Regions from separate parts of the Psychrobacter sp. AOP5-GZ1-6 genome, predicted to be linked through region 2. Evidence: predicted binding sites of a transcription regulator. Region 2 holds the regulator's gene; the other holds the start of a gene.
The links. Region 2 encodes PhoB, which activates phosphate uptake and scavenging genes when phosphate is short. Its sites were predicted from a motif close to TGTCATNAANCTGTCATAA; they were not measured.
Positions count from the first base shown of each region.

Region 1 (8,421 bases), on a different contig from region 2:
TCTAAATTTCGATGGTGATACTGACCATGTCACTGTCGATATCGATAATGAAGAAACGGCATTACCTGTGAATCAGCCATTACATTTCAACGATAATCTTGCAAAAGAGATTGATTTTGTTATTCAAAAACCACTGAACCCATTGGCTAGGGTATTAACGGCTGCCTCACCATTTGTAGCTTTCATTGCGCTGCTCGTGATAGGTATACGACATTTACGCATGATGAGTCGACGCGCACAAGCTCAGCCTGAGAGTCTTTGGGTGGTTATGCTGACTGGCGGATTTCTAGTCCCTTTTCTGAGCTTGATGGTCTATTATATTTTTTTACTATTGACGGATATGGTGATTGGTAAAGGGGCAACGGGAGAGAGTCGCGACCTGTTCTTTGTTTGGGTTTTGCCGTTAATGTATATAATATTAACACCTATCTATCTGGTGATTAGCTTTGTGGCTTTTATCTCGATTAAAAGGAAAAATATAAAAAAGCTTGAGCCTAGTGACTAGGTTCAAGCTTGTTAAGTTAGCCAGTTTTTAGCAAATAGAGCATTACACCTCTGTATACAACTGACGTCCTTCGCTATTGTATTTCTCGGTCATCTCAGCCATACCTTTGCTAACTTCATCAGCACTGGCCTCACCAACTTGACGAACCAGCTCGGTATCAACTTCTTTAATCAAATGACCTGCATCAGTTAAGTCACCGGTTTGCGGCGTGACTTTATTGGTAGCAGCTTTATCCAAACCCGCCGCATATTCACGCACGTTTTGGGTGATTTTCATTGAGCAGAATTTTGGCCCACACATCGAGCAGAAATGTGCTGATTTGTGAGCGTCTTTTGGCAACGTTTCGTCATGGAACTCACGCGCCGTGTCAGGGTCGAGTGCCAGATTGAACTGATCATCCCAGCGGAATTCAAAACGTGCTTTAGACAACGCATTATCACGAGACTGCGCCCCTGGATGCCCTTTGGCCAGATCAGCGGCATGAGCGGCAATCTTATAAGTAATGATGCCGTCTTTGACATCCTTTTTATTGGGCAGTCCTAAGTGCTCTTTTGGCGTGACATAGCACAGCATAGCGGTACCAAACCAGCCAATCATCGCCGCACCAATAGCACTCGTAATATGGTCATAACCAGGAGCGATATCAGTCGTCAAAGGCCCTAATGTATAAAATGGTGCATCTTCACATATCTCAAGTTGCAAATCCATATTCTCTTTAATGCGGTTCATGGCCACGTGACCTGGACCTTCAATCATCACCTGTACATCATGTTTCCATGCGATTTTGGTCAGCTCACCAAGGGTGCGCAGCTCGCCAAACTGTGCTTCATCATTAGCATCTTGCAAACAACCTGGACGCAAGCCGTCACCCAAGCTAAAGGCCACATCGTACTGCTTCATGATTTCACAGATGTCTTCAAAATGGGTATATAAAAAGCTTTCTTGATGATGGGCGAGACACCACTGTGCCATGATAGAGCCACCACGCGAGACGATACCCGTTAAGCGATTGGCGGTGAGTGGCACATAGCGTAGGAGTACGCCTGCATGAATGGTGAAGTAATCGACGCCTTGTTCTGCTTGCTCAATGAGCGTATCACGGAAGATTTCCCACGTGAGGTCCTCTGCCACACCATCGACTTTTTCGAGCGCTTGATAAATCGGTACCGTACCAATCGGCACTGGCGAGTTACGAATCAACCATTCACGAGTTTCGTGAATATGGTTACCAGTCGACAAATCCATAATGTTATCCGCACCCCAACGCGTGGCCCACGTCATTTTAGACACTTCTTCATCGATAGAAGAGCCCAGCGCTGAATTACCGATATTGGCATTGATTTTCACTAAGAAATTGCGTCCGATAATCATCGGCTCAGATTCTGGGTGGTTGATGTTGTTTGGGATAATCGCGCGACCTGCTGCTACTTCGCTACGCACAAATTCAGGGGTAATAGCTGTAGGGGTATTGGCGCCAAAGTTTTCACCATCGTGTTGACGCATATCAGTCAGTTCATGCTGTTTTTGCGTTTCGCGAATGGCGATATATTCCATTTCTGGAGTAATAATACCGCGACGTGCGTAGTACATTTGTGTGACGTTGCCAGCTTTTCCATCGACATTTTTGGCGCGGCGCGGTTTGTCGATGTGAGCGAATCTAAGGTTAGCAGTGGTGATGTCACGGGCACGCGCTTGTCCGTAAGAGCTAGACAGTCCGCTTAATTGTTCGGTATCGCCACGTTCGTTTATCCAGTTTTCACGTAGTTTTGGTAAGCCTTTAGTCAAATCAATTTCGACGTTAGGATCGGTATATACGCCCGAAGTGTCATATACATAAAACGGTGGGTTTTGTTCCCAATCGGCTTCGTCGACACCTTGTATAGGTGTAGGGTCGAGAGTGATTTCGCGCATTGGGACTTGAATATCAGGGCGTGAGCCTTCGATATAAACTTTGCGAGAGGCGGGGAGTATACGATGCAAGTCGCGCGCGTCTTCTTCGAATCGCGCATCACTTGCTGTGCGGTGAGCAGGTGTTTTTAGCGCATCCGCTTTTTTATCCGCTTTACTGGTAGTTGCTTGAGCTGGTTCCGTAGTAGGAAGCGCGTCGTCAGCTGGGATATGGAGTTTGGCTGTCTGTGTATCAGAAAGGGCTGCTTGTACATTAGAGGTATTCATATGCTGTCCTAGCGTGTTGGTTTTTGAATAAAAGCAACACCGCCAGTAGCTGCGGGGGTGGCATTTGTAATCTAGACAATTTCAGTTTATGAACATAAACCAACGACCAAACAGTATCGTCGCGGATGATGTTGATAAAACCTCAGACGCAGCTTTATATCGATACTCACGACTTTAGTAACGTCAAACGTATACTAAAACAGTCATGATAATAAAAAGGCATTTCTGCACGTCCTTTGCCATACATAACAAAGTGCTTAAGACTTCCCTGCGTCGGTACTAACCGCATCAGGTTTGGCGGGTGATCTCTCAGCGAATGTATCAAGGCGACTGGTTTAATAAAGTAATTTTAACAAAGCAATTTTAATAAATCAGGCCAATCATACACCGCACCCCGAGTCTGTCAGTGTTGTGAATCAATTGAATATTAACAAAATTCTGCTCAGACGGCTAATGATATTTAGGGGCAGGTATTATGCGATGTATTGGTATTGATAAAACTGAATAAGTTATCTTTATTAAGACGAGATATTAAGTTGTTGAAAAAATTAAGATTATCGTTTATTTATGGTTTGAATGCTGCTGATAGATATAGGTGTAATAAGGTTGTCATTAAACTGTCATTAAACTGTCATAAAAACTTGGCAAGATAACTCGCATATCACAAACAATGCTTTTTTGTATGTTGTTAAACTTTAGGAGTCTTAAATGCGTTATTCGTTATTAGCAGTAGCCGTTAGTTGTACCTTAGTACTTACGGCATGTAATCAATCAACTGAAACGACAGAGTCTGCTGCTGATAGTGCTGTCGCGACTGAGACAGCCACTACCCAAACAGCAGGGTCTTCATCTGCCACAGATTTTAAATCTGCTGAAAATATCGCAATGAATATTACTGGTGCTGGTGCTTCTTTTCCGCAGCCTATCTATGCTAAATGGTCTTACGACTACAACGCTGCGACTGGTGGTCAAGTGAATTATCAGTCAATCGGCTCTTCTGGCGGTATCAAGCAAATCCAATCAAAAACAGTTGATTTTGGCGCTTCTGATGCACCTATGACACCTGAAGAGTTAGATAAAGCTGGTTTGATTCAGTTTCCAACGGTTATCGGTGGCGTCGTACCTATCGTAAATATTGATGGTGTTGAGCCTGGCCAATTGCAGTTAGACGGTGAGACTTTAGCAAATATCTATCTAGGTAAGATTAACAACTGGAATGATCCTGCGATTAAAGCGACGAACCCTGATCTAACGCTACCTGATGCTGCGATTACTACTGTATTCCGCTCAGACGGTTCAGGTACTACCTTCAACTTCACTGATTATCTAGCAAAAGTGTCAACAGACTGGAAAGACAGTGTCGGCGTTGATAAGACAGTGAAGTGGCCAACTTCTGCCACTGGTGCAGGCGGTAAAGGTAACGAAGGCGTATCAAGCTACGTCAATCGTATGAAAAACTCAATCGGCTATGTTGAGTATGCTTATGCCAAGCAAAACAATATGTCACATACAGCCCTACGAAATGCAGCAGGTAACTTCGTGCAACCTTCTGCAGAAACGTTTGCAGCAGCTGGTGATATCGATTGGTCACAACAAGAAGGCTTTTATAAAGTTATCACCAACTCTGAGACCGAGCAAGCATGGCCAATCGCCGCTGCGACTTTCATCTTAGTACATAAGCAACCAGAAAACCCTCAGCAAGTGGCTGGCGTATTGAACTTCTTTGATTGGGCTTATACCCAAGGTGATGATGATGCCATGGCACTAGATTACGTTCCTTTCTCTGATACAGCCGTTGCGTTATTCAAAGATAAATGGAATGAAGTGAAGGGCAGTGATGGACAGCCAGCTTATACAGCAGCCCAGTAACTGATTTCTGTTAAATATTATTTAGCGTTTTTGCAGTTACCCTCTCGAATAACTATTCTCCGGTAGTTATTTGAGAGGTTTTATCACAGTAAATTTGCTCCTAAGCTTGCTGTGATAAAGCCCAATAAAGATTTCTAATATTTTGACTCAACCCTATTCAATGCTGAGACACTTATGAATGATTTAAGGTCCCAACTGGCCAAACAAAAACGCTACGATTTTTTGTTTGTCAATGCAACCAAAGCTTTTGCCATTCTTGTCCTAATGTCTTTAGGTGGTATTTTAGTCTCATTGATAGTCGGTGCATGGCCGAGTATTCAAGAGTTTGGTTTGGGCTTTTATACCAGCAATAACTGGGATACAGTTGCCAACGAGTACGGTGCATTGGCGCCTATTTACGGCACATTGATCACATCTTTTATTGCCATTTTAATTGCGGTTCCCGTCAGTTTTGGTATTGCCATATTTTTGACTGAGATGTGTCCAAAATTCTTAAAAAAACCGCTCGGTATTGCGATTGAGTTATTAGCAGGTATTCCCTCTATCATTTATGGTATGTGGGGATTGTTTGTATTTGCTCCTTTCTTTGGCGACCATATTCAGCCATGGTTCATCGAACACATTGGTCCACTGCCTATCATTGGCAAGCTATTTACAGGTGCGCCAATGGGGCTAGGTATGTTCACAGCATCTCTAGTACTTGCCATCATGATCATTCCTTTTATCGCAGCCACTATGCGTGATGTCTTTTCGGTCGTGCCAGACCTGCTTAAAGAGTCAGCTTATGGAATGGGCGCGACCACTTGGGAAGTCATGTTCAAGATTATCCTTCCTTATACCAAAGCTGGTGTGGTTGGTGGTGTCATTTTAGGGTTAGGTCGCGCATTGGGCGAGACCATGGCAGTGACATTCCTTATCGGTAATGCCTTTAATATCAGTCCAAGCTTATTTACCTCTGGTGTCACGATTACGTCAGCCTTGGCAAATGAGTTTGCGGAAGCATCGAGTGAGTTACATTTAGCCTCCTTGCTACATTTAGGCCTAATCTTGTTTGTGATTACCTTTATCGTGCTATCACTCGCTAAACTCATGCTGATGCGCATGGATCATAAAGCAGGCAATCGCTAATTGTTTGACTGCCACAGTTCGATTAAATCAATAAGTGTCGATGGTTATTGGTATTGATAAAAATACGGGAAACACGTTTTATGCCTTCTAACAATGCTACCCACGCTACTAATGCAATCAGTGCGCCGTTACCACTCAATGGTTTCCAAGGACGTTATGACAAAAGTCTTTATAACAAGCGTCGCTGGGCTAATAAGCTAGGTCTAGGCTTTGCAATGACAGCGATGGTTTTTGGTTTGTTTTGGTTATTTTGGATTCTGCTGACACTTCTGGTGGAAGGTTTTCAGGGTATGGTGCAACTGCCGATATTTACGGCTGATACACCACCGCCAATGAGTGCAGGCGGGCTACGTAACGCCATCGTTGGTTCGGTGATGTTGGCATTTTCAGGGCTGTTTATCGGAGCGCCTATTGGTCTTATGACAGGTATTTATTTATCTGAGTTCTCGCAAGGCAGTATGCTTGGCAAGGTAACGCGCTTTTTAAATGATATTTTATTATCAGCACCGTCGATTGTTATTGGTCTATTTATTTATGCACTGATGGTAAAAGGTCAAAGTTTCTCTGGTTGGGCAGGTGCGTTAGCATTGGCGCTCATCGTTATTCCTGTGGTGGTACGTACGACTGAAAACATGCTCAATCTGGTTCCTAACAGTATTCGCGAAGCCGCTTATGCACTTGGCACGCCTAAATGGAAAATGGTTACGCAAGTGACAATCAAGGCGGCTAAAGCAGGATTGACTACAGGGGTTTTATTGGCCTTTGCCAGAATCACAGGTGAGACAGCGCCACTGCTATTTACCGCGCTAAATAACCAATATTTCAGTACCGACATGGGTCAGCCTATTGCCAATTTACCCAATACCATCTATCAGTTTGCGATGAGCCCTTATGATAACTGGCATACATTAGCATGGGCCGCTGCGCTACTTATCACTGCTTCTGTCTTGATACTAAATATTTTAGCAAGATTCATTGGTGGTAGAGGTCAGACTAAGTAAGACCCAATGCTCAATGAAATGATACGACATTGAGCATTTACTTAAAACTATACGAAATTAATCGAGCTAGGTTGGACAATATTATGAATGATGTCATCAGCAAAACCCGTACAGATAAAACCACTGATCAATTCAAGACAACAACTGATAACCTGTTAAACAGATCAATGTCCACTAGCACAAATATGGAGCAACCAGATGTTGCGAACCTGACCAAGCAGACGCTTAATGACTTGCCTGAAAACATGCCACCGGCAAAAATGCAGATTCGAGATTTAAGTTTTTACTATGATGATTTTAAAGCACTAAAAAATATCAATATCGATATTCCTGATAAAAAAGTCACCGCCTTCATTGGTCCTTCAGGCTGCGGCAAGTCGACACTACTACGTACTTTCAATCGTATGTATGATCTTTACCCAGGTATGCGTGCCGAAGGTAGCATCAACCTAGATGGTAATAATATCTTGGGTAAAGATGTCGATGTGAACCTGCTGCGTGCCCAAGTCGGCATGGTCTTTCAAAAACCAACACCGTTCCCAATGTCAATTTATGACAATGTCGCCTTTGGCGTACGTCTCTACGAAAAACTGAGCAAAGCTGAGCTAGACAACCGCGTGGAATGGGCACTCAAAAAATCAGCATTATGGCCAGAAGTTAAAGACAAGCTGAAGGCATCTGGATTATCTTTGTCAGGTGGCCAGCAGCAACGATTATGTATCGCACGCAGCGTCGCGACTAAGCCAGAAGTATTGCTACTCGATGAGCCAACATCAGCACTAGATCCCATTTCGACAGGGGCTATCGAAGATTTGATTGAAGATTTAAAAAATGATTATACGATTGCTATCGTTACTCATAATATGCAACAAGCAGCGCGCGTGTCAGACTATACGGTTTATATGTATCTAGGCGATATGATTGAGATGGGCGAGACGGATCAAGTGTTTACGAACCCTATTCAAAAAGCGACAGAAGACTATATTACAGGTCGTTATGGTTGATGCTTAATTCAAAAATCTCACCGCGCTACTAAAATATGTATCTCAGGGAATACCTCTTATGCCAAATGATAAGCATATCTCTAAAAGTTTTGACCAAGATTTAGATGAAGCCATTCGATTGTTTTTACACATGGGTGATCAGGCGGCCAACCAGGTTGCTAAAGCAATCCATGCGCTTATCGATAAAGATGAGATACTAGCACAAGAAGTCATTGATATGGACTTCGAAATAAACCGAATGGAAGTAGAGTTGGACGAGCATATTTTGCTATTAGTCGCAAAACGCCAGCCCGCAGCCAGTGACTTACGTTTGGTTATGTCTATCAGTAAAGGTGTGGTGGATTTAGAACGTATCGGTGATGAAGCCGTAAAAATTGCTCAAATGGCCAGTAAGATCGCTGCACAAGGCAAACTGTCATATGGCTATGCAGAGGTGCAACATCTCAGTAATCAAGTGCGTCTGATGCTACACAATGCACTAGAGGCCTTTAGTCAGTCAAACGCTGAACAGGCATTTGAGGTTATGCGTAATGATAATATGGTCAACGATGAGTATCAGTCAGCGATTCGTGCGTTGATGACTTATATTATGGAAGACTCAAGGCATGTCTCAAAAGTCATGAATATTATGTGGGTATTGCGGGCATTGGAGCGTATTGGTGATCATGCACAGAATGTCGCTGAGCTGGTGATCAACTATAGTAGTGGTCAAGATGTCCGTCACTCAGATTACGCACAG
Region 1 covers NZ_JBQSVP010000117.1:636-9,056, reverse strand. Annotated here, with positions in the region: gene ACT3RN_RS12460 (hypothetical protein) at 1-505, shown strand, start outside; gene thiC (phosphomethylpyrimidine synthase ThiC) at 548-2,680, opposite strand; TPP riboswitch at 2,929-3,087, opposite strand; gene pstS (phosphate ABC transporter substrate-binding protein PstS) at 3,389-4,549, shown strand; gene pstC (phosphate ABC transporter permease subunit PstC) at 4,724-5,677, shown strand; gene pstA (phosphate ABC transporter permease PstA) at 5,758-6,678, shown strand; gene pstB (phosphate ABC transporter ATP-binding protein PstB) at 6,762-7,682, shown strand; gene phoU (phosphate signaling complex protein PhoU) at 7,741-8,421, shown strand, end outside.
Region 1: the regulator PhoB is predicted to act here: its motif matches at 3,299-3,317, upstream of pstS (phosphate ABC transporter substrate-binding protein PstS).

Region 2 (6,837 bases):
GTGGCAACAGCTCAGTTTATTACAACAAGAGCTACCTACAGAAGACAGCCTGCCGAACCCACTACCAGGACAAAACCTAACCGATACTTGGGGTGCAGCACGCAGTCAAGGTCGCTCTCATGAGGGTATTGATATTTTTGCAGCGCGCGGCACTCCGATACAGTCAGCAACGCAAGGCATCGTCCGTAAAGTCGGTGAGAATAATTTGGGCGGCCGTGTGGTGGTAGTCGTTGGGCCTGGCGGCGCAGGGCATTACTATGCGCATTTAGAAGACTATGCTGATATCGCTCCTGACAACTGGGTAGACGTTGGCGATACGATTGGTTATGTAGGCGATAGTGGCAATGCCAAAGGTACACCACCCCACCTTCATTACGGCATCTATATTAACGGTAGTGCCGTTAACCCATACCCACTGTTGCAAAAAAAGTAAGGTCTGTTTAGGGTGCAGATCTAACGTAAGTGGCTGGAAACACCATGCTAAATGTCGAACCAACGCCTTCTACCGAGTCAATTTGCAAATTGGCCTCATGTTGATACAACACATGTTTTACAATTGCCAAGCCCAGTCCTGTGCCACCAGTCGCACGACTACGCCCTTTATCAATGCGATAAAAACGCTCTGTCAAACGTGCGATATGCTCAGGGGCAATACCAATACCATTATCTTCAACAGCAAACTTACAGCCCTCTGACGTCTTCGTCCAGCTGATGGATATGTCACCACCTTTTGGCGTATATTTGATAGCGTTAATCACTAAGTTAGATAATGCACTATTTAAGTACATCTCTGAGCCTTGTAGCCCATCATAAGTGTCTATCTGTAAATGAATAGTATGACCATACGCTTGGTTATAGGCTTGCGCATCATCATATACATGCGTCAGCAGCTTGGTCATATTAATATAATTGAACTCATGAGTTTCTTCGATTTCGATGCGAGATAGTAGCAGTAAATCATTTACGATTCTATTCATGCGTGCTGTCTGCTGGGTCATCAGCTCAAAACCACGTCGCCACTGTGGCGGCATATCAGGCTGATGTGAGAAGTTTTCTAGATAGCCCATCATCACTGTCAATGGTGTACGCAGCTCATGTGAGACATTGGCCACAAAATCGCGGCGCATTTCCTCTAAATGCTGTAAGCGCGTCACATCATAAATAATGAGTAGTTTTTCATCACCGAACGGCGTTATTTCGCACTTTAGGTAACGCTTAGCATCTCGCCATGACTCTATATGAACACCATCGTTCGGTATGGGTATCGAATGATAGTATTCACGAAACTCAGGCGCACTCACAAAGTCAAAAATACTTTGACCTTTAGACCTTGCTTGTAATAGGAGTAAATCTTCTGCCGCTTGATTCCACCACTCTAATCCATCATCATTATTCAGTAAAATAACTGCATCTCGTAGCGCTTGTACGGCGCTACTGATCTTTTTAAGTTGTGCTGTCGCATTCTGCTGGGCGGCTGGCTCTAACGCACCCTGTTGCTCATTTTCTATTGGCATTATCACGCTCATCCGTCATCCTTAGCACTATTCACTATATTACGTTGCAATTGCTATGACACTTTTTATCGTAAATCAAGTTGGTTCAATAAAGCTAGAAAATCGATAGCCTGTACCACGCACCGTTTGTATCAACGTATCACACTGATGCGGGCGCAATAACGTGCGCAAACGCTTAATGTGTACATCAACGGTTCTATCTTCAATATAGACATTGCCGCCCCATACCTGATCTAGCAGCTGTGTCCGCGTATAGGCACGCTCTGGGTGGCTCATAAAAAATGCCAGCAATCGATACTCAGTGGGGCCGACATCGATGACTTTACCAGCAGCTGTCACGCGCTGGCTTTTGGTGTCTAAACTTAGCTTTCCAACTTCGATAGGCTTATCACTACTCAGCGCACTACTGCGACGTAGTACAGCTTTGATTCTAGAGATCAGCTCACGTGTAGAGAATGGCTTGGTCATATAGTCATCAGCACCCGCATCGAGACCATGAACTTTGCTATCTTCTTCACTTTTAGCCGTCAACATAATGACAGGGATTTCAGAAAGCATTTCGTCGTTTTTGAGCATACGGCAAAAATCAACGCCACTTTTGTCGCCAGGGAGCATCCAATCTAATAAAATAAGCGCAGGTCTATGATCAACCACTTGTTGATGCGCTTCTGATACGTCAACTGCCTGCAAGCTATCAAACCCTGCCATATCTAGCGTCATAACAATCATTTCACGAATCGCAGGCTCATCTTCAACAATTAAAATTTGCTCATTATACATACGGTATTCTCAGCGTTAGAGGACAAAACTTACCCTAAAAAATAGGCGCTAGTTGCTCGCCAGATTTTATCTATTAGACGGATTAATTATGACAGCTTAATGACATTTGTTTTAACTGCCTTTTCTTAATATCAAATCCAAGTGTTTAATTTACTTCTAATAAAAAATTCAACGGCCCATCATTGATACTCAATACTTGCATATCAGCACCAAACTGACCAGTAGCGACCTGAGAATGCTGCACCTGTGCATAGGCGACCAATTGTGCAAACAACGCTCGTGCGGCATCAGGGGCCATGGCATTGCCAAAGTCAGGACGACGCCCTTTGTCTGTCTTTGCCATTAGAGTAAATTGTGAGACTAGTAATAACCCACCACCTACTTGTTGGAGGTTTTTATCTAATTTACCATATTTAGCAGGGTTCTCATCATTTTCAAAGATACGATAAGTCAGAATTTTATCGATCATTTTCTGCGCACTTTGTAGCGTATCATCGTGACCCAAACCAATATATGCCAACACACCTTGCTCAATATTACCGACACAGTGTCCATCGATAGTAACACTCGCACCCTTTACTCTTTGTATTAGTGCTTTCATTTACTGACTCCTTACAGATTATGCTCATACAATAATATGCTGTCCATGGTAAAATGCAGCCACTCACTTGCCTATTAATTATTACATCAAACTCTATTTTGGTAACCTCATTATGAATTTATTCACCACTTTGCAACAGCTTGTCCCACAACAACAGCTAAGTAAAGTTGCTGGACGTTTGGCTGCCAGTCGACACCCTTACGTCAAACGTGCTTTTATCCGTAGTTTTGCAAAGGCATACCATGTCAGCTTGGACGAATATGAGCGCCAAAGCCTTAACGCTTATGAAAGTTTTAATGACTTTTTTACTCGTGAGCTCAAAGAAAATGTTCGCCCTATCGACACCACAGTTGACGGTATTGTCAGCCCTGCGGATGGTATCATCTCTCAACTCGGTCAGATTGACAACCATAAACTGCTCCAAGCCAAAGGACGCTACTATGACGTCGGGCAGCTACTCGCCGACAGCGAAGATGGTAGCTATTTTGCTGATGGTAGCTTTGCGACCGTCTATCTAGCACCTAGTAATTATCATCGTGTCCATATGCCATTCGCGGGCACCTTGACCAAGACACGCTACGTACCAGGTACGCTGTTTTCAGTCAATACCACCACGGCAGCTAACATACCTGACTTGTTTGCGCGCAATGAGCGCTTGGTTTGTATATTTGATACAGCCTACGGTAAAGCCGCTGTGGTGATGGTTGGGGCGATGATTGTCGCTGGTATCGAGACAGTAGCGACAGGCAAGATTGCCCGTACTCAGGATATTCAAGAAGCAGAGCATGACATGAGCTTTGAGAAAGGCGATGAACTTGGCCGTTTTTACTTAGGCTCAACGGCGATTATCGTATTGCCAAAAGCCGCAAAGGCTGACTGGCAAGACAGTATGAAAGCCAATAGTGTGGTGCAAATGGGACAGTTATTGGGCAATATCAATACCAAGTAAAGTGTCCTTTCGTACAAAAACTAAAGCCCAGTTAGACGTCATGATTTGCGTCTAACTGGGCTCTTTGCTGACTTTAGCTGATACTAAGATGGTTCATGCTCATATCGAAAGCGCTTCAGTACCGAAAACCTTTCAATATTAAAAGTCTCTTAATATCGAAAATGCTTATGAATAGGATAAGCAAATAGGATGTTTTCTTCTTGTGTACCGCGTCCGATATTATGAATAATCATCGGAGTGCCATCGGGGGCTAATTTGTCTGAGACGATACCTATATGTGGTAAATTACCATTCGGCAAGCGCCATGACACGATATCTCCTGCTTGAAAACTGTCTTTATCGGTAATCGATAATGTCTGTCCATGGCGCTCAAAAAACGCTTCAAGATTGGGTACACGGCGATGATCGATGTTTTTGTCCGTCGACTTTAACCCCCAGTTTTTTGGATAGCTTGACCAGTTGGACTTCATGTCATGATTGACCAATTGCTGTAGATCGATATTTTGCAGGCGATAAGCTCTAATGACGACATCCGTACAGACACCTGTTTCTATCGGTACATCACCACGCGGAAAATCCAATTTACGATAAGCAGGATCATAACTAGTGGTAACGCCGATTTGCTTTTTGGCATCATTTGCCAATTTATCACCACTGCTTACGGAGGTTGTTGCTTGAGATATTTGCGCCAAACCCAATGCACTGACTAAAACCAGTGATTTGCATAGTGTTTTATAAGTTACAGACATTCTCATTTAACCATCTCTTTTTCATTGAAACTATATCCTAGTACACTAACACGTACAAAGAATAAGTAAGTTGTAAAATCTTTAAGCAATCCAACCATCCACCTAGAAATATGTTAGAAAAACTTAAAACTAAGCCGTGTTGAACATTCACAAGTCAAGCAACCACCCCTGCTGAGTCGCGTATCTAATATTTTCTGCTAACCAGTCATGAATACTAGGGAAGCTGTCTTTGATAAAATCATGTGCACCGCTCACTTGCGAGCGCGTAACACCTAGCTCAATCCATGTTTTTCCTTCAGTATTTAGATTGAGTAAAAAAGGCAACAGTCGATCAACCACTTTTAGCAGCTGAGCCTCTTTGCTATCGCCCGTTTCTTGCTCCTCCCAGACCTCGCATAAATCTGCAATACCATTGCCACGCTCCGCTTGCAATCGAGCAATGCCTTCGCGCTCTTCAACGTGTGCAGTACTACGGCTGCTCGCATAAAGAAAGGTATCACCGGCATCAATCTCACCCAAATCATGTACCAGTGCCAGCTTTAATAACTTTTCATGATTGACATCCAGCTCAAACTGCTCAGCGATAGACCAGCAGGCCATAGCCAAATGCCAAGAATGCTCGGCAGAGTTTTCTAAGCGAGTGGTACCTGTGACATAGCTGCGACGATTAACGCGTTTTAGGGCGTCCAACTCTAATAAAAAATGCGTCACATCATCTATCTTAATGCGCTGAGCGCGATTGGAATCAGTCAATGATGGAGGCTTAATTGATGATGCTGGAGTGGCTACTGACATACTGTTCTCTAGTTTTTCTATGAGTTGCTTTAGCTTAAGGTCTTTTGAACACAATAATGTCTATTATACATGGTATTAAACGGTACCTTACGTTGACTCTATTTTTATCACTGTTTTTAAATGAGGACACACTCTAGATATAAAAATAGCGCTGATACTATCAAGCGCTATCTCGTTCACGACTATTTGCAACCTCTTATTAGTCGAGGTTTATTAGGGCGTGTTAATAAATGCTTATTAATAAAGGCCTGCATAACTCTGACCGCTCAATACTGGCTCAATAATACCTCATATCACAAGCTACTTGATCAAGTTACTAATGGTTTTAAAGGCAGGATCACGACTTGAGCGACACAGCTCAAACAAAATGGTTTCAACAGTAGTAATCACACCACCAGCACGGCGAATGCGGCGAATGGCTTGTTTTTTGTCGTACGGAAAACGCGAGCCAACTGCATCTCCAATAATCACGGGCTGCATGCCATTGTCTAATAAATCAAGAGCGGTCTGTAACACGCAAACATGTGTTTCTACACCAAATAATAAAACAATACTGCGATTCTGCTGCGCTAGGTAATGCCATGAATCATCGTTATCACAAGCGCTAAAGGTTACTTTTTCAAAGCTTTTAGCATTATTACCTTCTAATACCTCACGTATCTCCGGCAAAGTCTCACCTAGGCCTTTTTTGTATTGCTCATTGAGCATAATGGGGACATTGAGCGCTTGCAGACCTTTGATAAGCGTCACGGTTTTTTTAACAATATTTTCGTGGTCATAGATATGCGGGGTGAGTCGCTCTTGTACATCGATAATCATGGCTTGCGTGTTTTCACGGGCGATTCGATAAGTACGTTCGGTAATCATAGTAGACATAGTACACTCCTTGTACAACTGGCATTGTTGATTCGCTTTACACTTATTTAGTCATACTTTATTCAGTGCGTCAATGGCGATGTCTTCAGGTTATCAATAAGATAAAAAAGGCCTCACAATAAATGTAAGGCCTTTCCTTTTTGACTGCATTATTTTAGATTGTTTAAACTTAGGTTTGATATTCAACCATGTATCACTTGGTGATCTTATCTAAACACCATACCACCATCCGTTAAAATGGTTTGCCCAGTGATATAATCTGAGTCTTCCGATGCTAAAAATGATACTAAGTTTGCGACATCATTGGGCTGTTGTGGACGACCAGCCAAAATCCCACTCGTGAATTCTGTCCAAGCTTGCTTAGGCTCATAACCTTTATGGTCAACGAACGCTTGATCGATTCGCTCCCACATCGGCGTATCAGCTACCCCTGGGCAATAAGCATTGACACGGATATCATACTTCGCCAACTCTTTAGCAGTCGCATAAGTAAACGCACGTACAGCAAATTTACTGGCACAGTAAAGGCTTAACATCTCATAACCTTCGTGACCAGCGATGCTACAAGCATTA
Region 2 covers NZ_JBQSVP010000059.1:626-7,462, reverse strand. Annotated here, with positions in the region: gene ACT3RN_RS09105 (M23 family metallopeptidase) at 1-433, shown strand, start outside; gene phoR (phosphate regulon sensor histidine kinase PhoR) at 441-1,526, opposite strand; gene phoB (phosphate regulon transcriptional regulator PhoB) at 1,590-2,294, opposite strand; gene dtd (D-aminoacyl-tRNA deacylase) at 2,440-2,895, opposite strand; gene asd (archaetidylserine decarboxylase) at 3,008-3,844, shown strand; gene ACT3RN_RS09080 (DUF1287 domain-containing protein) at 3,994-4,593, opposite strand; gene ACT3RN_RS09075 (HD domain-containing protein) at 4,741-5,388, opposite strand; gene ACT3RN_RS09070 (isochorismatase family protein) at 5,689-6,264, opposite strand; gene ACT3RN_RS09065 (acetoin reductase) at 6,471-6,837, opposite strand, start outside.